Regions from separate parts of the Streptomyces sp. JL2001 genome, predicted to be linked through region 1. Evidence: riboswitches for the same ligand, from Rfam matches in the RefSeq annotation. Region 1 holds a riboswitch; the other holds the start of a gene.
What was found. A riboswitch is a leader RNA that binds a small molecule or an ion and turns the genes downstream of it on or off. The one in region 1 is predicted to bind S-adenosylmethionine.

Region 1 (9,541 bases):
GCCTCTACCGGATCTACCACCCGGAGACCGACCGCTTCGTCTCGAAGACGAGCACCCCGGTGCGTCTCGCCCGCAACCCGACCCGGATCGTCAACGTCACGATCAGCCCGTCGCGGCCGCGGACGAACACGCAGATGACGGTCAAGGGTCTCGTGCAGCAGAAGGTGAACGGGGTCTGGAAGGCCATGCCGGGCGCCAAGCTGACGCTGGTCTTCAAGCCCAAGGGCGACCCGAACTGGTACTGGGCCAAGAAGGACGTGGCGACGAACAGCTACGGCAACTTCAGCTTCGGCACCACCAATTACGGCGACGGCACGTGGGCCCTGTTCCTGCAGTCCAAGTCCGGTTACTTCTACAGCGAGTCGAGGACCATCTATGTCGATGCGCTCTGACCTCCGGTTCTCCGCCGTCTCCCTCGTCACCGCGCTCGCCATCGGCGCGGGGGCCGCTCCGGCCCTCGCCGACGAGACGCCCGGTGCGCCGGCCCCCGTGGGCATCGGGCGGGCCGTCACCGACGCCGACCAGCGCGGTGTCTTCCGGGTGACCGCGTGGACGGACGCGCCGCAGGCGGCCGTCACCTCGGTGTCCGCGAAGGTCCGGCAGGGCGACACCGTCCTCGCCGACGTGCCGGCGCTCGTCGAGCAGACGAAGGGCACGTTCGCCCTTCCCTCGGAGGCCACGCTCAAGCTGGCCGAGGACGGCGGGTCGATCCCGGCGCTCGGCAAGTACGCGATCGACGTGACGGCCACGGACTCGCTGGGCAACACGGTGACCCGTACGAACGCGGGCACGCTGGACTTCACGCTGCGGCCGCTGCTCACCTTCGCCGTCGGCGTGCCCGGGTGGAACGACCCGAACATCCGCCCGCAGGGCAAGCTGACGGGTGTCCAGCCCGGTTCGGGTGACGTGGTTCCGCTGCCGGGCCGCTCGGTCTCGTACCAGCGCTCGACGCCGGACGAGGGCCCGGTGCTGTCCGCGGTCACGACGGACGGCGGCGAGTTCTCCGGCGACCCGATCCCGGCGACGCGGCAGTACGAGTCCTACAAGGCCACGTTCAGCGAGGACAGTTCCGAGGTGCACGGCAGCACCTACGACTGGCGGTGGTTCTCGGAGTGGCAGGCCCGCAGGATGACGGTGACCGCCTCCGCCGACAAGACCCGTGCGGTCAGCGGTGAGGTCGTCACGATCACCGGCCGGGTCACCGACCCGGAGAACGGTGGGGCGCCGCTGGCCGACCAGCCGGTGCGGGTGGCCCTGGGCGCGCCGCACGACTACTACCACGAGGCCACGCCGTTCCCGCAGACGGTGCGGACCGACGCGGAGGGCGGCTTCACGGCGAAGCTGGTCGCCGCTCCAGGCCCGAACGCGGAGGGCTGGACGGTCTCTTCGGCCGACCTGTTCCAGGCGTTCTCGCCGGTGCAGGGCCGTCTGGTGATGCCGCTGGACTCGCGTACGGACGTCCTGAACTACTCGCTGGCGACCGACGCGCGCCTGACGGTGTGGGGAACGTTCCGTTCGACGTACGAGCGGTGGTCGGGCACCTCGTCGAACCAGACGGTGGTCCTGGAGCAGTCGCCCGACGGGCGGACCGGCTGGAAGAAGATCGGTTCGACCGACTTCTACTCCTCGGTCCGGGTGCCGTTCGGCATCGGCGCGTGGAACACGGGCGGCTGGTTCCGGGTCAGGCACCTGATCTCGGACCAGTACGCGGAGTCCGTGAGCAAGCCGTTCTACATCGTCCGCACGCCGACCCGGGTGCAGAGCGTGAACGCGGCTCCGGAGCCGGTCCGCAAGGGCGCGACGATCACGGTGACGGCTTCGCTCCAGCACGACAGCAGCGGCTGGCGGGCTCTCGGGGCCCAGCCGGTGAGCGTGTGGTTCCGGCCGTGGGGGCAGAGCACCTGGAAGAAGGTGGCGTCCGGCACGTCGGCTTCGAACGGCGCGGTCTCCCTGAAGACCACGGCGTCCGTCGACGGCTGGTACACGGTCCGCTACTACGGTGACGGGACGCACTTCCAGGCGTTCGGCGGCGAGGACTGGGTCGACGTGCGCTGACCGTACGCGGCAACGCGAGAGGGCTGCACCCCCGTGACGGGGGTGCAGCCCTCTTTCGCGTTCAGCGAGGAACTACCGAGCCGGGGCTCAGAAGTCCATGTCACCGCCCGGCATGCCGCCCGGAGCGCCGGCAGCGGCCTTCTCCGGCTTGTCGGCGATGACGGCCTCGGTGGTGAGGAACAGCGCGGCGATCGACGCGGCGTTCTGCAGCGCGGAGCGCGTGACCTTCGCCGGGTCGATGATGCCCTCGGCGATGAGGTCGACGTACTCGTTGGTCGCGGCGTTGAGGCCGTGGCCGACGGGCAGGTTGCGGACCTTCTCCGCCACGACGCCGCCCTCGAGGCCGGCGTTGACGGCGATCTGCTTCAGCGGGGCCTCGAGGGCCAGCTTCACGATCGCGGCACCCGTGGCCTCGTCGCCCGTGAGGTCGCCCTCGAGCTTCTCGAAGACCGAGGAGGCCTGCAGCAGGGCCACGCCACCACCGGCGACGATGCCCTCCTCGACGGCCGCCTTGGCGTTGCGCACGGCGTCCTCGATGCGGTGCTTGCGCTCCTTGAGCTCGACCTCGGTCGCGGCGCCGGCCTTGATGACGGCCACGCCGCCGGCCAGCTTCGCGAGGCGCTCCTGGAGCTTCTCGCGGTCGTAGTCCGAGTCGGAGTTCTCGATCTCGGCACGGATCTGGTTGACGCGACCGGCAACCTGGTCGCTCTCGCCGGAGCCGTCGACGATCGTGGTCTCGTCCTTGGTGATGACGACCTTGCGGGCGCGGCCCAGCAGGTCCAGGCCGGCGTTCTCGAGCTTGAGGCCGACCTCCTCGGAGATGACCGTGCCGCCCGTGAGGATGGCGATGTCGTTCAGCATGGCCTTGCGGCGGTCGCCGAAGCCCGGGGCCTTGACGGCGACGGACTTGAAGGTGCCGCGGATCTTGTTGACGACCAGGGTCGACAGGGCCTCGCCCTCGACGTCCTCGGCGATGATCAGCAGGGGCTTGCCCGACTGCATGACCTTCTCCAGGAGCGGGAGCAGGTCCTTCACGGAGGAGATCTTGGAGTTGACGATCAGGATGTACGGGTCGTCCAGGGACGCCTCCATACGCTCCATGTCGGTGGCGAAGTACGCCGAGATGTAGCCCTTGTCGAAGCGCATACCCTCGGTGAGCTCCAGCTCCAGACCGAAGGTCTGGGACTCCTCGACGGTGATGACGCCTTCCTTGCCGACCTTGTCCATGGCCTCGGCGATGAGCTCGCCGATCTGGGTGTCGGCGGCGGAGATGGAGGCCGTGGAAGCGATCTGCTCCTTGGTCTCGACATCCTTGGCCTGCTCGAGCAGGGCGGCGGAGACGGCCTCGACGGCCTTCTCGATGCCGCGCTTGAGGGCCATCGGGTTGGCGCCGGCGGCGACGTTGCGCAGGCCTTCGCGGACGAGCGCCTGCGCGAGGACGGTCGCGGTGGTCGTACCGTCACCGGCGACGTCGTCCGTCTTCTTGGCGACTTCCTTGACCAGCTCGGCGCCGATCTTCTCGTACGGGTCCTCGAGCTCGATCTCCTTGGCGATGGAGACACCATCGTTGGTGATCGTGGGGGCGCCCCACTTCTTCTCGAGGACGACGTTGCGACCCTTCGGGCCGAGGGTGACCTTGACGGCGTCAGCGAGCTGGTTCATGCCGCGCTCGAGACCGCGCCGGGCCTCCTCGTCGAACGCGATGATCTTGGCCATGTGAAGTGGTCCTCCCGGACATGGGGTGGATAACGCTCCAGGACCGCGCCGACGCCCGCGACGGACGGCCTGCGTGCCCGGCGGTTCCTTGCCCCACCTGGCCAGCGGGCCTCGTCTGCCCGATCCTCGTAAGCACTCTCACCTTCAGAGTGCTAACGCCAATGATTAGCACTCGACCCAGGAGAGTGCAAGGCCGTCCCATCGGTACGTCGATGCGGGGCGGCGGTCGGGTGACGGGCGGGGGCAAGCGCCACTCGGGGATCGGGCGGCTCGGCGGGGCGCGACGGGCGTGCGGGCGCCTCCCTGGGCCGGGCGGGGCGCGACGGGCGCGCGGGCCGGGCGCCGGCGCGGCTCCGGCGTGGCGGGGGAGGCGGGGACGCCGGGCGGGGCGTGGGCGGAGACGCACGAGGGGTCCGCATCCGGTCAGGATGCGGACCCCTCGGCGTGAGTGCGTATGTGGTGGCCGATCGCGCCGCGTTCAGACGGCGAGCTTGACCATGTCCGCCTGCGGACCCTTCTGGCCCTGCGAGATCTCGAACTCGACTCGCTGACCCTCTTCAAGGGTGCGGTAGCCGTCCATCTGGATCGCGCTGTAGTGGACGAAAACATCCGCACCACCGTCGACCGCGATGAAGCCGTAGCCCTTCTCCGCGTTGAACCACTTGACGGTGCCCTGAGCCATGCCTAACTCCCCTATTACTGGCCCTTGCGCGGGACCGCACTTCGCGACCCCGGGTCAGACCCTGCGCCGGAACGCGTCGACCGCGGCTGAATGTATCTGCCCAACTGCCCTCTGCAACAGGTCAATCGGACGAGAATTCTGGGCATGCAGGAAAGGAGAATTGCGGAGAATTCGCTGAATTACGGGGCAAGTCGGGCCCGGCAAAGTGGGCAGAAGGTACACAAGACTCGAACACTTTGGCTGCTTCTTGTCAGGTCCGGGCGCATTCTCATATGCGCCTGGCATGAGCAGCGGAGGGGACTTCCCCAACTCTATCGCGTTCAACCATGCAGAATTGCCCCCTCCGTTTCTCGACGGAAGGGGCAATTCAGGTGACTGCGGGTAACCCCTGGGCTCAGCAGCCCCCGGCGACGGCCGGGATGATGGACACGCCGGCGCCGTCCGGCGTCGCCGTCTCAAGGCCCTGCTCGAAGCGCACGTCGTCGTCGTTGACGTACACGTTCACGAAGCGGCGCAGCTTGCCCTGGTCGTCCAGGACGCGGGCGGCGATGCCCGTGTGGTTCTTCTCCAGGTCGGCGATGACCTCGGAGAGGGTGGTGCCCTCCGCCGGAACCTCGGCCTGACCGCCCGTGTAGGTGCGGAGGATGGTGGGGATGCGGACCTTGACGCTCATGGGGGTGCTGCCTTCCGTGACGGGGGTGGTCAGTGGGCCAGGCCGGCGTCGCGGAACGCGTCCAGGCTCGGGCGGATGGTGGCGGTCGCCTGGGAGGTATCGGCCACCGCGTCCAGGGTCTTGAGTCCGTCACCGGTGTTCAGGACGACGGTGGTCAGGCTCGGGTCGATGAGGCCCGCCTCGATCAGCTTCTTCGTGACGCCGACGGTCACGCCGCCCGCCGTCTCGGCGAAGATGCCCTCGGTCTGCGCGAGCAGCTTGATCGCGTCGACGACCTGCTCGTCGTTCACGTCCTCCACCGCGCCGCCCGTGCGGCGCGCGATGTCCAGGACGTAGGGGCCGTCGGCCGGGTTGCCGATCGCCAGGGACTTGGCGATCGTGTTCGGCTTCTGCGGGCGCACGACGTCGTGGCCGGCCTTGAAGGCCGCCGACACCGGGGAGCAGCCCTCCGCCTGGGCGCCGAAGATCTTGTAGGGCCGGTCCTCGACGAGGCCGAGCTTCACGAGCTCCTGCAGACCCTTGTCGATCTTCGTGAGCTGGGAGCCGGAGGCGATCGGGATGACGAGCTGGTCGGGCAGCCGCCAGCCGAGCTGCTCGCAGATCTCGTAGGCGAGCGTCTTGGAGCCCTCGCCGTAGTACGGGCGCAGGTTGACGTTGACGAAGCCCCAGCCCTCGCCGAGCGGGTCGCCGATGAGCTCGGAGCAGAAGCGGTTGACGTCGTCGTAGTTGCCCTCGATGCCGACGAGGTCGCCGCCGTACACCGCGGCCATGACGACCTTGCCCTGCTCCAGGTCGTGCGGGATGAACACGCAGGAGCGGAAGCCGGCGCGCGCGGCGGCGGCGCCGACGGCGCCGGCCAGGTTGCCGGTGGAGGAGCAGGACAGGGTGGTGAAGCCGAAGGCGCGGGCGGCCTCGAGGGCCTGGGCGACGACGCGGTCCTTGAAGGAGTGCGTCGGGTTGCCGGAGTCGTCCTTGACGAAGAGCTTGCCGGGCTCGACGCCGAGCTCGCGGGCGAGGTTGTCGGCCTGGACGAGCTTGGTCCAGCCGGGGTTCAGGTTCGGCTTCTCGGCGACGTCGGCCGGGACGGGCAGCAGCGGGGCGTAGCGCCAGATGTTGGCGGGGCCGGCCTCGATCCGCTTGCGCAGCGATTCGGGGTCGCCGAGGGGGAGGTCGTACGCGACTTCGAGGGGGCCGAAACACAGCTCACAGGCGAAAATCGGGCCGAGGGGGAAAACTTCGCCACATTCCCGACAGGAAAGCCCGGAAGCGGGACCGAGGTCGACCGTGGAAGCGGTGGAAACAGTCTGTACAGCCATGGAGGCGAGGCCCTTTCTCCTCATCTTTCCCATGGCGGACGTCGCCATGAGACGGATTTGGCACCTTCCCTAGCCGGGAGCCTCGCGGGCGCAGTGCGACGACTGCGGACGAGACCGACTGGAGGGTTGCCGGGGCTTCAACGGGCCGTTTCCCTCTGCCCCTCTGGATGAGCGGTATTCGATTGGGTGGTGCGGTTGTGTGGACGCCGGCGGCACCCCGACGTGCGTCGGACCTCGGCGTTGTTCAAGACTGTAACCGAAGGCGCGGACTGTTGAGATAGTCGTCCGAACCGCGAGATGGATCACACAAACGGCAACTGGGGAGTAACGGACGTGCTGGATGAAGTGGAGCGCTGGCTGGCCCGGCGGTCCTGGTCCGTGACAGACCGTCCGCTGGAGCAGCTCCTGGCCGCGAAGCGTGGCACGCGGGTCAGCGTCGTGCTGCCCGCGCTGAACGAGGAGGCGACGGTCGGGGACATCGTCGCGGTGATCCGGCGGGAGCTGATGTCGCGGGCGGTCCCGCTCGTGGACGAGCTGGTGGTGGTCGACTCGGGGTCCACCGACCGCACGGCCGAGGTGGCGGCGGCGGCCGGTGCCCGGGTCGTGGCGCGGGACGCGATCCTGCCGCGGATACCCGCCCTGCCCGGCAAGGGCGAGGTGCTGTGGCGGTCCCTGCTGGCGACGGACGGGGACGTCGTCTGCTTCGTGGACGCCGATCTGCGGGACTTCTCGGCGGACTTCGTGTCGGGGATCGTCGGCCCGCTCCTGACCGATCCGGGCGTCGACTTCGTCAAGGCGATGTACGACCGGCCGCTCGGGGACGCGCCCGGCCAGGGGGGCCGGGTGACCGAGCTGGTGGCCCGCCCGCTGCTGAACCTGCACTGGCCGCGGCTGGCCGGCTTCGTGCAGCCGCTTGGCGGCGAGTACGCGGTGCGGCGCTCGCTGCTGGAGCGGCTGCCCTTCCCGGTCGGCTACGGCGTGGAGCTGGGGCTGCTGGTCGACGCGCTGCACGCGGCGGGCCTGGACGCGCTCGCCCAGGTCGACGTGGGAGTGCGCAAGCACCGCCACCAGGACGAGCAGGCTCTCGGCCGGATGGCGGCGGCGATCTACCGGACGGCGCAGCTGCGGCTGTCCCGCGGGCATCTGGTGCGGCCCTGGCTGACGCAGTTCGAGCGGGCCGACGGGGGCGACGGGCCGGGCGCGCAGGGGGGCTTCGTGCCGCGGACGTACCCGGTGGACACGGAGGAGCGTCCGCCGATGGTCGAGATCGCGGAGTACGCGCGGCGCCGCGTGGCGTAACACCACCCGATGATCGGTTTTGCCTACATTTCGCTGTTATGCGACACACCTCTCACCTGGGCAGAACGGCGGTGGCCGGCGTGCTGACGGCGGCCGCACTCCTCCTCGCGGCGGCCGGTCCCGCCGCCGCGGACACGGCGGTGCCCGCCGCCGGGCCGTCCGTGGTCTCCGCGGACGAGCCCCGGTCGGCTGCCGGGCCCGCCGGGGACCGGCGGACGGAGGCCCGTCCCGCGGCGCGGACCCCCGGGCGGGCACCGGCCGCCGCGCACGGGTCCGGCGGCCGGATGCCGGGCACCGGGGCCGGCGACGCGCGGCTGTGGCTGCTCGGCGGTCTCGTCCTGGCCCTGGCGGCGACGGGCGCGGTGGCACGTGCGGCCCTGCGCGAGCGCGTCGATCACTGACCGTGGCCGAACACGGCTGTCTTGTATACGTACGTTTGAGCGTTTCCGGGACGGGCTAGGTTCGCCACATGGCTTCTGTGCTGGTGGCTTCCAACCGAGGACCCGTCTCGTACGCCGTGGGCGAGGACGGCGCGCTCGACGCCCGGCGGGGCGGTGGCGGTCTGGTCTCCGGGCTGAGCGCCGTGTCGTCCGAGGACAGCGTGTGGGTGTGCGCGGCACTCGGCGACGGCGACCGGGAGGCGGTCCGGCGCGGGATCGGCGAGCCGGGCGTACGGATGCTCGGCATCGACCCCGACGTCCACGCCGACGCGTACAACGGCATCGCGAACTCGGTGCTCTGGTTCGTCCACCACATGCTCTACCAGACCCCGCTGGAGCCGGTCTTCGACGCGGAGTTCCGGCGCCGGTGGGCGTCGTACGAGACGTACAACCGCGCCTTCGCCCGGGCGCTGGCGGACGAGGCGGACGACGGCGCCTGCGTCCTGGTGCAGGACTACCACCTGGCGCTGGTGCCGGGGATGCTCCGCGAACTCCGCCCCGACCTGCGCATCGCGCACTTCTCGCACACGCCCTGGGCGCCGCCGGAGTACTTCCGGATGCTGCCGGACGACATCGCGCGGCAGCTCCTGCGGGGGATGCTGGGCGCCGACCGGCTGGGCTTCCTGACCCGGCGCTGGGCGGACGCCTTCGCGGCCTGCTGCGCGGCGGAGGTGGGCGGCACGGGTGACACGCGGCTCGGGGTGTACGGGCTCGGCGCGGACGCGGACTTCCTGCGGGAGCGGTCCCGGCGGCCGGACGTGGAGGAACGCCTCGCGGCGCTGCGGGAGCAGGTCGGACCCGGTCGCCGGGTGATCCTCCGGGTGGACCGGACGGAGCTGTCGAAGAACATCGTGCGGGGTATGCACGCCTACCGGACGCTCCTGGAGGAGCATCCCGAGTGGCACGGCCGGGTGGTGCACGTGGCCTTCGCCTACCCCTCCCGGCAGGACCTGGCGGTCTACCGCGCCTACACCGAGGAGGTCGGCCGGGTCGCCGCCGTGGTCAACGCCCGTTACGGGACGGACGACTGGACCCCGGTCGTCCTGCACGTGAAGGACGACTTCGCCCGCTCGCTCGCCGCGTACCGCTTGGCGGACGTGGCCCTGGTCAACCCCATCCGGGACGGCATGAACCTGGTCGCGAAGGAGGTCCCGGTCGTCTCCGACGAGGGCTGCGCGCTGGTCCTGTCCCGGGAGGCGGGTGCCCACGAGGAGCTGGGCGAGGACGCGATCACGGTCAACCCGTACGACGTGACGGGCACGGCGCACGCCCTGCACGAGGCCCTGACGATGGGCGGTCCGGAGCGGGCGGAGCGCACCAAGCGCCTGGCCGCCGCGGCGACGGCCCTGCCGCCGCAGCA
Region 2 (9,541 bases), 2.1 Mb from region 1:
CGCCGACCTCGCCCGTGGTGACGGCCGCGATCCCCCGGTACGAGGCGCCCGGCGCGCCGAGCAGACCGCCCATCCCCTCCAGGGAGGCCGGGACGAGGACGACCACCCGGCCCGCCCACGGCACCGGCCAGGCCGCGGAGACCGCGGGGACCGCCCGGTCCGCCGCCGCCGCGATCGCCGTGAGCCGCTCGCGCGACTGCCCGACGCCGAGGACGAGGCTGCGCCCTCCCCGTACCGCCTCCACGTCGCCCTGCTGCCAGAGCTGCTGGGCGGCGCCCTTGGCGGGCCGGTCCGCGGTGACGTACCAGCGGCCGTCCCGTTCCGCCAGGTCGAGCACCCGCTCGGTGGTGACCGGCCCGGAGTCGTAGCCGCTGATCCGGTAGCTGAGCTCGGTCCGGGCGGTCGCCCGGCCTCCGTCCACCCGGTCCACGTCCGTCACCCGGTAGCCCCAGGCGCCGAGCGGCACCTCGGCGAGCCGGTCGAACTCCATCAGCGCGGCGGGCGCGAGCGCCGGATCGACCCCGGCGACGAAGGCCGCCTCGTCCCGGGCGAGCAGCGCGCGGGCGTGCCGGTCGAGCAGGCTCTGGATCTCCCGGGACGCCGGGTCGGCGGTGCCGCCGGATCCGGGGGCACCGCATCCGGCCAGGGTCAGCAGGGTCACCAGCAGACAGGCCGCCGCCCGTCGCACCGTTCCGCACCCCTGACCTGCCACGCACTCGATCGTACGGGCAGGCACCCGGGCGGGCGTACGAGCGGACGGACGGCCCGGCAGGAGGTCAGACCCGGGTCACCGTCGCGTGCGACATCATCCCGACCGGGTCGTAGCGCACCCGGGCCCCCGGGTACGGGGCGTGGATCACCTGCCCGTTACCGGCGTAGACGGCCACGTGGCTGGCGTCGCTGCGGTACGTGACCAGGTCGCCGGGCTGCGCCTGCGAGAGGGGCACCTGCCGTCCCGCGTATCGCTGGGCCGAGGAGGTCCGCGGCAGGCTGATGCCGGCCTGCCGGAACGACCAGACCATCAGCCCGGAGCAGTCGAAGGCGGACGGGCCCGTCGCGCCCCAGACGTAGGGCTTGCCGATCGCGCTGCGCGCGGCGATCACCGCCGCCGCGGCCCGCCCCGAAGCCGGGCCGAGGTCGGCGAGCGGCGGCAGGGACTCCTCGCGGCCGGACCGCGAGGCACGCGCGGAGCGGTCGAAGTCCGCGCGCTCCGGCCCGCTCAGGGACTGCAGCACCCGCCGGGCCTCGGCGAGCTTCCGCTCGACCGTGCGCTTGTGCCGGGCGACCTGGGTCCGGCTGCGCTCCAGCTCCGCCAGCAGCCGGGTCGCCTCCGTCCGCTGCTGGTGGAGCCGCCGCTGCTCGTGCCGGAGCCGGCCGAGGGCCGCGCCCTGCCGGGCGGTGACCCGGTCGAGCACCGAGGCCCGCTCCAGGTAGGAGTCGGGGTCGGCCGAGAGCAGCAGGGCGAGGGCCGGGTCCATGCCGCCGGAGCGGTACTGCGCGCCGGCGACCATGCCGAGCGAGCCCCGCATGAGGTTGATCCGCTCCTGGCCGCGCGCCACGCTGTCCTGGGCCCGGGAGACCGTCCTGCGCAGGGCGTCCGCCCGCTCGTCGGCCTTGTTGTAGCCCTCGGTGGCCCGTTCGGCCTCCTCGAAGAGTCGGTCGACGGCGGCCCGGCCGGCAGCCGGGGTACCGCTCGGGTCGGCGCTCGCGGGGACGGCGCCGAGCGCCGTGGCAGCGGTCGCCGCCGCGGCGGCGGTCAGGACGGTGACCCTCACGGGTCGTCGGTGGGACGCCACGTATCGCGCTCCGTTCGGCATCTACGCAGACTGGCGCGGCAGACAGTAGCCCGAGATCCACCCCGCACCAACGAAGGCGCCGGGCACACAAAGTGACGCCCCGCCGGAGACCACAGGTCACCGGCGGGGCGTCAGGTCAGTCACGAACGCGACGAACCACCCGATTGGGCGTCGTGCCGGAGGCTCCCGGAGGGGCCCCGCGCGACGGAGTCGGAGGCGTCAGACGCGCACACCGAACTGGAACGTGCCCATGTAGCTCATCGACTCGTAGCGGACCGAGGCGCCCGGCTTGGGGGCGTGCAGGATCGTGTTGTTGCCCGCGTACAGGGCCACGTGGGACAGGTTGTTGAAGAAGACCAGGTCGCCCGGCTTGAGCTGGCTGCGGCCGATCTTCACACCGTCGTTCTGCTGGGTGTACGTGGTGCGGGTGAGCGACACGCCGGCCTGGCGGTAGGCCCACTGGGTCAGACCCGAGCAGTCGTACGAGTTGGGGCCCTCGGCGCCGGAGACGTACGGCTTGCCGATCTGGGTGGCGGCGGCGCTGAGCGCGGCGGCGCCACGCTGCGAGGCGGGCACCTCGTTGCCGAGGTCGACCCGGTCGCCGGCGGCGCGGCTGGCACGCAGCTCGTCCTGCTGGATCTTGGCGCGCTCGGCGGCGGTCAGCGAGTTGAGCAGCTTCTGCGCGTCGGCGAGCTTGCCCTGGAAGGCCTTCTTCTTCTCGCCGAGGGTCTTGCGGACGTCCTCGAGGTCGGCGAGCTTCGTCGTCGCCTCGGCCCGCTGCTGGGCGAGGGTGCGCTGCTTGGCCTGGATCGACTGCAGCACGTCGGCCTGCTTGGCGCCGAGCTGGTCGATCGCGGACGCCTTGTCGAGGTAGGTGTCCGGGTCGGAGGAGAGGAAGAGCTGGATCGCCGGGTCGATGCCGCCGGAGCGGTACTGGGCGCTGGCGACCGAACCGATGTTGTCGCGCAGGGTGTTGAGCTCCTGCTGACCGCGGGCCACCTTGTCCTGGAGGGCCCCGATCTCCTTCTGCAGCTTGCCGCGGCGCTCCTCGGCGAGGTTGTACTGCTCCGTGGCCTCCTCGGCCTCGTGGTGCAGCTTGTCGACCTTCGACTTCACGTCGTCGATCTTCGGCTTCGGAGCCGCCTGGGCGCCGGACTGGGCGGTGAGCGCGACAGCGGCGGCGGCGGTCACGGTGAGCACGGTCACACGGGTGCGGCTCGGCTGCTTGGGACGACGGTGGGACGCCACGAAGGCGATCTCCTTCTTCCTCGAGCCGCCAACCAGGCTGCGGCAGGCGGTTCCTCCGCTGCCATCCCCGATAGATGATCAACCGCGCGAAGGTTCGAGGCCCGACCCTAGTGACCTAGCTGTGATCAGTTCAAATCCTCATGAGCAAAATCTCGCTCACGCAGCACATTATTTACAGACACCGCACGGGCAGTAATGGCCACTTGACGGTGTGCCCTCCAGAATTCGGGCATTAGACCCAGGAGTTACGAGAAGTCACGAGACGCGCGAAAGGCGCTTCAGCAACAATGCGGACGCGACCGGCCGGGCTCCGGACTTCGCGACTCCGTCGGCGACTTCACGGTCGGTGGAGACCACCACGACGGGACGGCCCGGAGGCTCGGCGCGCACCAGCTGGCGGATCAGCTCGTCCGCGGTGACACCCGGCTTCGAGAACAGCACCCGCACCCCGCGCGGCGGCGCGAGCAGCACCGGGGCCGCCAGCTCGGCCCCGTCGAAGACGCAGGTGATCTCGGCGCCCGAGCGGGCGGCGAGCGCGGAGAGCCCGCCGAGCAGCCGCAGCCGCTGCTTCTCCAGCGGCATGGTCGGATAGCCGGTCTTCGTGACGTTGTAGCCGTCCACGACCAGGTGCGCCTGCGGCAGTTCGAGGAGCTGGTCGAGGAGCGCCGGGTCGGTCTCCGAGAGCGCGCGGGCCGCGATGTCCTTCGGCGACATCCGGCCGGGCTCCACCGCGTCGACGGTGTCGGCGGGGTGCATGGAGGCGGGCGGCAGGGCCAGTTCACGGCGCAGCCCCTGCGCCGATTCCAGGACGGTGTCCAGCAGCAGTCGCAGGCGCATGTCCTCGACCGAGCGCCCCTCACGGGCGGCACGACGGCTCGCCTCCAGCGCCGCCTCCACCTCGGCGAGCCGCGACTTGAGCCGGCGGCTCTCGCTCTCGGCGGCCGAGACCTGTGCCGCGGCCTCCGCCTTGACGGTGTCGATCTCGGCCTGGGCACGGCGCAGGGCGGCCTCGCCGCGCTTCACGTCGCTCTGGGCACTGCGCAGCTTGCGGTGAAGCGATTCCGCTTCCTTGCGGGTGGTCTCCAGGTCGTGGCGCAGTTGCTCGGTCTCGCTCCGGCCGCGCTCCTTGGCGTGCGCGACCTCCTCGCGCAGCCGCTCCAGCTCGCGCCGCCCGGCCTCGTCGGCCCGCTCGGCGTCGGCGCGCTGGGCCTCCTCGCCGGCGGCGGCGACCAGCTTGACCCAGCCCGCCGGGCGCAGGACGTAGGCCGCCGCGGCGACGTCGACGGGGTCGGCGGCGGCCGGCGGCGCGCCGGACTCGACCGCACCGGCCAGCTCGGGCTGGGCGTCCTTGAAACGCTCGCCGATGCGCTGCCGGAAGAGCGGGTCGCTCTCCAGGGCCGCGGCCATCGCGTTGCCGGCGAACTTGGCCCGCCGGCTCGCGGTGAAGCGCGCGTACTGCCGCAGGGGCGCGGGCAGCTCCGCGACGGTCAGCCCGCCGAAGGCGTCGGCGACCAGCGCGACGACCTTGCGCCGCACGCCGTCCGGCAGCGGCCGGTCGAGCGCCTCGGCGGCCTCGTCCGCCGCGCCGGCCGGTTCGTCACCACGCGTGGGCTGCTCCACGATCCGTCACCCCACTGTCATTCGCAGCGCTCCGTCAGGAAGCGCTGCCCGGCCTGTCCACCAGCTCGATCTGGTCCACCGCGTTGCACCAGCGACAGCGGACCGACTCGATGGTCTCACTGACCACCTCGCGCTCCTCCACCTTGGGCTCCCCGGCAAGGTCCAGATGGATGTACTCGACGACCTTGGAGGAGCGGGTCACGTCGAATCGGGTCAGATTGCCGCAGAGTGTGCAGCGCCAGCGGGTCTCGGCGGTCGGCTGGGGAATCGCCGTCATCGTGCCGTCCTCGTTTCTTGGTGCGTGATACCAGGTGCGGGAGCCGCGGTGCGCCGTCGAACTGCGGATGTAATGCCCGTACCCTACGGCCATCGGGGTACGCCCTGCTCAGGCGGAGCCCGGCGCACGGGCCGGTACCGCGCGCCCCGGCGAGGCGCTCTGTCCGCGTCGACCCCGGTACGTCATGATCTGTCCATGATCGACTGGCGGGGAGCGGCCCTCGGCGCCTGGCACGGCGCGCGGAACGGACCGACGGTGACGTACGGCCTGATCGCCCTCTGCTGCCTCGCGTTCCTGATCAGCCCGGTCTCCGGGCTGATCCCGGCGCACGGCACCGGGGACGCGTCCCTGATCGCCCAGAGCGCGTACTTCCACCGCTGGGGAGTGGTGCCGGCGGAGCTGATGGACAGCGAGCCGCGCGCCCTGCTGACCCCGCTCACCGCGCTGTTCGTGCACGGCAGCTGGCTGCATCTGCTCGGGAACATGCTGTTCCTCTACGTCTTCGGCGCGATGGCCGAGGAGCGGATGGGGCCGGTGCCGTTCCTGCTCTTCTACCTCGCCTGCGGCTACCTCGCCCTGCTCGGCTATGCCGCCGCCTACGCGAGCAGCGAGCAGACCCTGGTCGGGGCGTCGGGGGCGATCTCGGGGGTGCTCGGGGCGTTCCTCTACCTCTTCCCCCGCTCCCGGGTCACCAGCCTCTTCCCCTTCCTCCTCTTCCTGCCGCTGCGGTTCCCCGCGTGGATCGTGCTGGTCTTCTGGTTCGTGCTCCAGTGGCTGGCCGCCCGGGCGGCCGGGGCGGGACCCGGGGTCGCCTATCTGGCGCACGTGGTCGGCTTCGCCGTGGGCTTCCTCTACGCCTGGGGCCGGTACCGCCGGCGGGGCGGCCGCAGGGTGCTTCCCCGGCGCGACGGCGACGGCAGCCGGGCGGGCTAGGGCCTTTCGTCGGGATCGGGCCGGATCGGTGAGCTCGCGGCGCCCGCAGCCCCACCGGCGCTACTTTGAAGGCAGGCCCTAGAGTGAAGGCCCCAGCCGCGGCGACCGAGGGAGTAAGACAGCCGTGATCACCGCGATCGTGCTCATCAAGACCAGCGTGGACCGCATCCCCGAGATCGCGGAGTCGATCGCCTCGCTCGACAGCGTCAGCGAGGTCTTCTCGGTCACCGGTACCTACGACCTGATCGCCATGGTGCGCGTGCCGAAGCACGACGACCTGGCGGACGTCATCCCGGGCCGCATCAGCAAGATCCCCGGCGTCGAGGCCACGGACACGCACGTCGCGTTCCGCACGTACTCCCAGCACGACCTGGAAGCGGCCTTCGCCATCGGCCTGGAGTCGTAACACCCGTCACGACGGAAGGGGGCCTCCCGGGGAGGCCCCCTTCACTCGTACGAGTGGGTGGTCAGCCGCGGTCCGGCACGCAGCGGCCGTCCTCGGTGCGGTACTTCCACTGCGCGCCGTCGCGGACGAGCTCCCGTACGGCGCCGACGAAACGCTCCACGTGCTCGTCCGGCGTACCGGCGCCGAAGCTGACCCGGATGGCGTTCAGCGACCGCTCGCCCGGCTCGGCCTCCGGGGCGCCGCACTCGCCGACGTCCTGCGGGTCGCTGCCCAGCAGGGTCCGCACCAGCGGGTGGGCGCAGAAGAGGCCGTCGCGGACGCCGATGCCGTACTCGGCGGAGAGCGCGGCGGCGAAGTGCGAGCTGTTCCAGCCCTCCACCACGAAGGAGATGACGCCGACGCGCGGGGAGTCGTCGCCGAACAGCGAGAGCACCCTGACCTCGGGCACCTCGGCCAGGCCCGCGCGCACCGTGGCGATCAGGTGCTGCTCGCGGGCGACCAGGGAGTCGAAGCCGGCCTCGGTCAGCGCCTTGCAGGCGGAGGCGATCGAGTAGACGCCGATGACGTTCGGGGATCCGGCCTCGTGGCGGGCGGCGGTGGTGTGCCACTCGACGTCCACTCCCCCGTCGGCCCGGCGGGCGACCTTGCGGGAGGCGCCGCCGCCCGCCAGGTACGGCTCGGCCTCCTGGAGCCAGTCGGCCCGTCCGGCGAGGACACCGGAGCCGAAGGGGGCGTACAGCTTGTGGCCGGAGAAGGCCACCCAGTCGACGTCCGACTCCCGGACGGACACGGGGTGGTGGGGCGCGAGCTGGGCGGCGTCGAGGACGATGCGGGCGCCGTGGGCGTGCGCGGCGGCGGCGAGTTCCTTGACCGGCCACAGTTCGCCGGTGACGTTGGACGCGCCGGTCACGCAGACCAGCGCCGGACCGTGCGGCTCGCGGGCGCCCAGGGCCCGCTCCAGGATCTCGACGGCCTGGGCGGGCGTGCGCGGCGCGTTGAGATAGCTGACCTGGGCGTCCTTCCAGGGCAGCAGCGAGGCGTGGTGCTCGGTCTCGAAGACGAAGACCTGGCAGTCGGCCGGGACCACGGCGGCGAGCAGGTTCAGCGAGTCGGTGGTGGAGCGGGTGAAGACGACCTGGTCGTCGGGGCGGCAGTCGAGGAACTCGGCGACGGTGACCCGGCTGTTCTCGAAGAGGTCGGTGGACAGCTGCGAGAGGTAGCCGGCGCCCCGGTGGACGCTGCCGTAGTACGGGGCGTACGCGGCGACGTCGTCCCACACCCGCTGGAGCGCCGGGGCGCTGGCCGCGTAGTCGAGCGCGGCGTAGCTGACCTCGCCGCCGGTCACCAGGGGGACGGTGACGTCCCGGCCGAGCACCGGGAGCGGGGCCGCGCAGCACGGATCGGCGGAGTCGGCGGCGGTGACGGGCTCGCCGGCCGCGACGGGCACGGTGGCGATGACGGAGGCGGTGGCGGCGTTCGGGCACGCGGACATGGCGAAGTCTCCCTGCGGGACGGAGTGTCCCCTCGGCCGAGGAGGGGACGGTGACGTGAGAAGCCCGCAGGGCACGACGAAGAAGGGTGCCGCGTACGGGAGTTGCCTCGACAGGCGGCACGGAGGGCCGCATGGAGGGAAAGAAGGAGGGCCGGAGGCCCTAGCACATTCGCTTGCTCACGAGACTGCTCCCTCGAGGACCAAGGACCCCAGGGTTCCGCAGGGGTCCGCGCTTGCCGCGGACCTTGCTGTCCACGGCCTGGTCTTCACCCGGGGCACCCCGCCACGGACGGAGGGTTGCCGGACAGCAAGCCGGGGCCTGAACGCTGTCACTCATGACCTGCTCCGAAGTTATGCCACGTGATCGCTCCGGCGCAACCCGTGTCCGGATCCCGGGACACGAAAGGGCCCCGCCGCAGCGGGGCCCCACCGGTCGTCCCTGAGACGCTCGCTACGCGTTGCTGGCCGCGACCCAGCGCTCCAGGGCCTGCCGCGCCGCGCCGGAGTCGATCGACTCCGCCGCCTTCGCGATGCCGGACGCGAGCTGCTCCGTCAGCGTGCCTGCGCCGGGGTCGAGTGCCGTGAGCGCGGCCGCCGAGTTGAGCAGCACCGCGTCCCGTACCGGACCGGTCTCGCCCGCCAGCAGCCGGCGGGCCACGTCCGCGTTGAAGGAGGCGTCGGCGCCGCGCAGCGCCTCCACCGGCACCAGCTCGATGCCGACGTCCCGCGGGTCGAAGGACTCCTCGCGCACCGCGCCGTCCCGGACCACCCACACCCGGGAGGTGGCCGTGGTGGTGAGCTCGTCGAGGCCGTCGTCACCGCGGAAGACCAGGGCCGAGGAGCCGCGCTCGGCGAGTACGCCCGCCATGATCGGGGCCATCCGGGCGTCGGCCACACCGGTGGCCTGGGACCTGACCCGGGCCGGGTTGGTGAGCGGGCCGAGGAAGTTGAAGACGGTGCGCACACCGAGCTGCCCGCGGGCGGTGGCGACGTGACGCAGCGCCGGGTGGAACTTGACCGCGAAGCAGAAGGTGATGCCGGCCTCCTCGGCGACCTCGGCCACCCGCCGCGGGGTGAGCTCCAGGTTGACGCCGAGCTTCTCCAGGACGTCGGAGGCGCCCGATGCCGAGGAGGCCGCCCGGTTGCCGTGCTTGACGACCTTGGCCCCGGTGCCGGCCACCACGATCGCCGACATGGTGGAGATGTTGACCGTCTTCGCGCCGTCGCCGCCGGTGCCGACGATGTCCACGGTGCGGCCGGGCACCTCGATGGTGTTGGCGTGCGCGTACATCGTGCGGACGAGGCCGGTGATCTCCTCGACGGTCTCGCCCTTGGCGCGCAGGGCCACCGCGAAGCCGGCGATCTGCACGTCGGTGGCCTCGCCGCTCATGATGCGGTCCATCGCCCAGGCCGAGTCCTCGGTGCCGAGGTCGCCGCCGTCCAGCAGGGTGTTCAGCACGGCCGGCCAGGAGCGACCCGCCGTGGTAGGTCCTCCAGCGGGGGTCACAGCGCTCATGGCAGCTCCAGGTTCGACACGTATCGGTGGTGATCCCACCCTATCGAGCCGGCGGCACGGCAAAGAGCCCCGTCCATCGAATGGACGGGGCTCCTGCCGTGGCGACCTTCAGGTCAGGTGATCAGTGGTGGCCGTGGCCGCTGGTGATCTCCTTGTACTCCTCGGCGGTGGGCTTGGCGATCTGGCTGTCCTCGCCGTAGTAGCTCCGGTTGAGCTTGACCCGGAGCCTCTCGATGGCGCCGACCTTGCGCTC

Region 2: linked by a shared signal. The riboswitch ahead of ACE1OA_RS25290 (aminotransferase class V-fold PLP-dependent enzyme) and the one ahead of thrC (threonine synthase) in region 1 are both predicted to bind S-adenosylmethionine.

The regions. Positions count from the first base shown of each region.
Region 1 covers NZ_CP169421.1:3,530,425-3,539,965, forward strand. Annotated here, with positions in the region: gene ACE1OA_RS15575 (hypothetical protein) at 1-392, shown strand, start outside; gene ACE1OA_RS15580 (hypothetical protein) at 382-2,055, shown strand; gene groL (chaperonin GroEL) at 2,143-3,771, opposite strand; gene ACE1OA_RS15590 (cold-shock protein) at 4,250-4,453, opposite strand; gene ACE1OA_RS15595 (MoaD/ThiS family protein) at 4,848-5,126, opposite strand; gene thrC (threonine synthase) at 5,156-6,466, opposite strand; SAM riboswitch class I at 6,460-6,616, opposite strand; gene ACE1OA_RS15605 (glucosyl-3-phosphoglycerate synthase) at 6,776-7,741, shown strand; gene ACE1OA_RS15610 (hypothetical protein) at 7,780-8,142, shown strand; gene ACE1OA_RS15615 (alpha,alpha-trehalose-phosphate synthase (UDP-forming)) at 8,211-9,541, shown strand, end outside.
Region 2 covers NZ_CP169421.1:5,676,079-5,685,619, reverse strand. Annotated here, with positions in the region: gene ACE1OA_RS25325 (hypothetical protein) at 1-712, opposite strand, end outside; gene ACE1OA_RS25320 (NlpC/P60 family protein) at 777-1,817, opposite strand; gene ACE1OA_RS25315 (C40 family peptidase) at 2,016-3,044, opposite strand; gene ACE1OA_RS25310 (NYN domain-containing protein) at 3,300-4,664, opposite strand; gene ACE1OA_RS25305 (hypothetical protein) at 4,699-4,941, opposite strand; gene ACE1OA_RS25300 (rhomboid family intramembrane serine protease) at 5,137-5,874, shown strand; gene ACE1OA_RS25295 (Lrp/AsnC family transcriptional regulator) at 5,999-6,280, shown strand; gene ACE1OA_RS25290 (aminotransferase class V-fold PLP-dependent enzyme) at 6,342-7,772, opposite strand; SAM riboswitch class IV at 7,997-8,113, opposite strand; gene trpD (anthranilate phosphoribosyltransferase) at 8,224-9,288, opposite strand; gene qcrB (cytochrome bc1 complex cytochrome b subunit) at 9,410-9,541, opposite strand, start outside.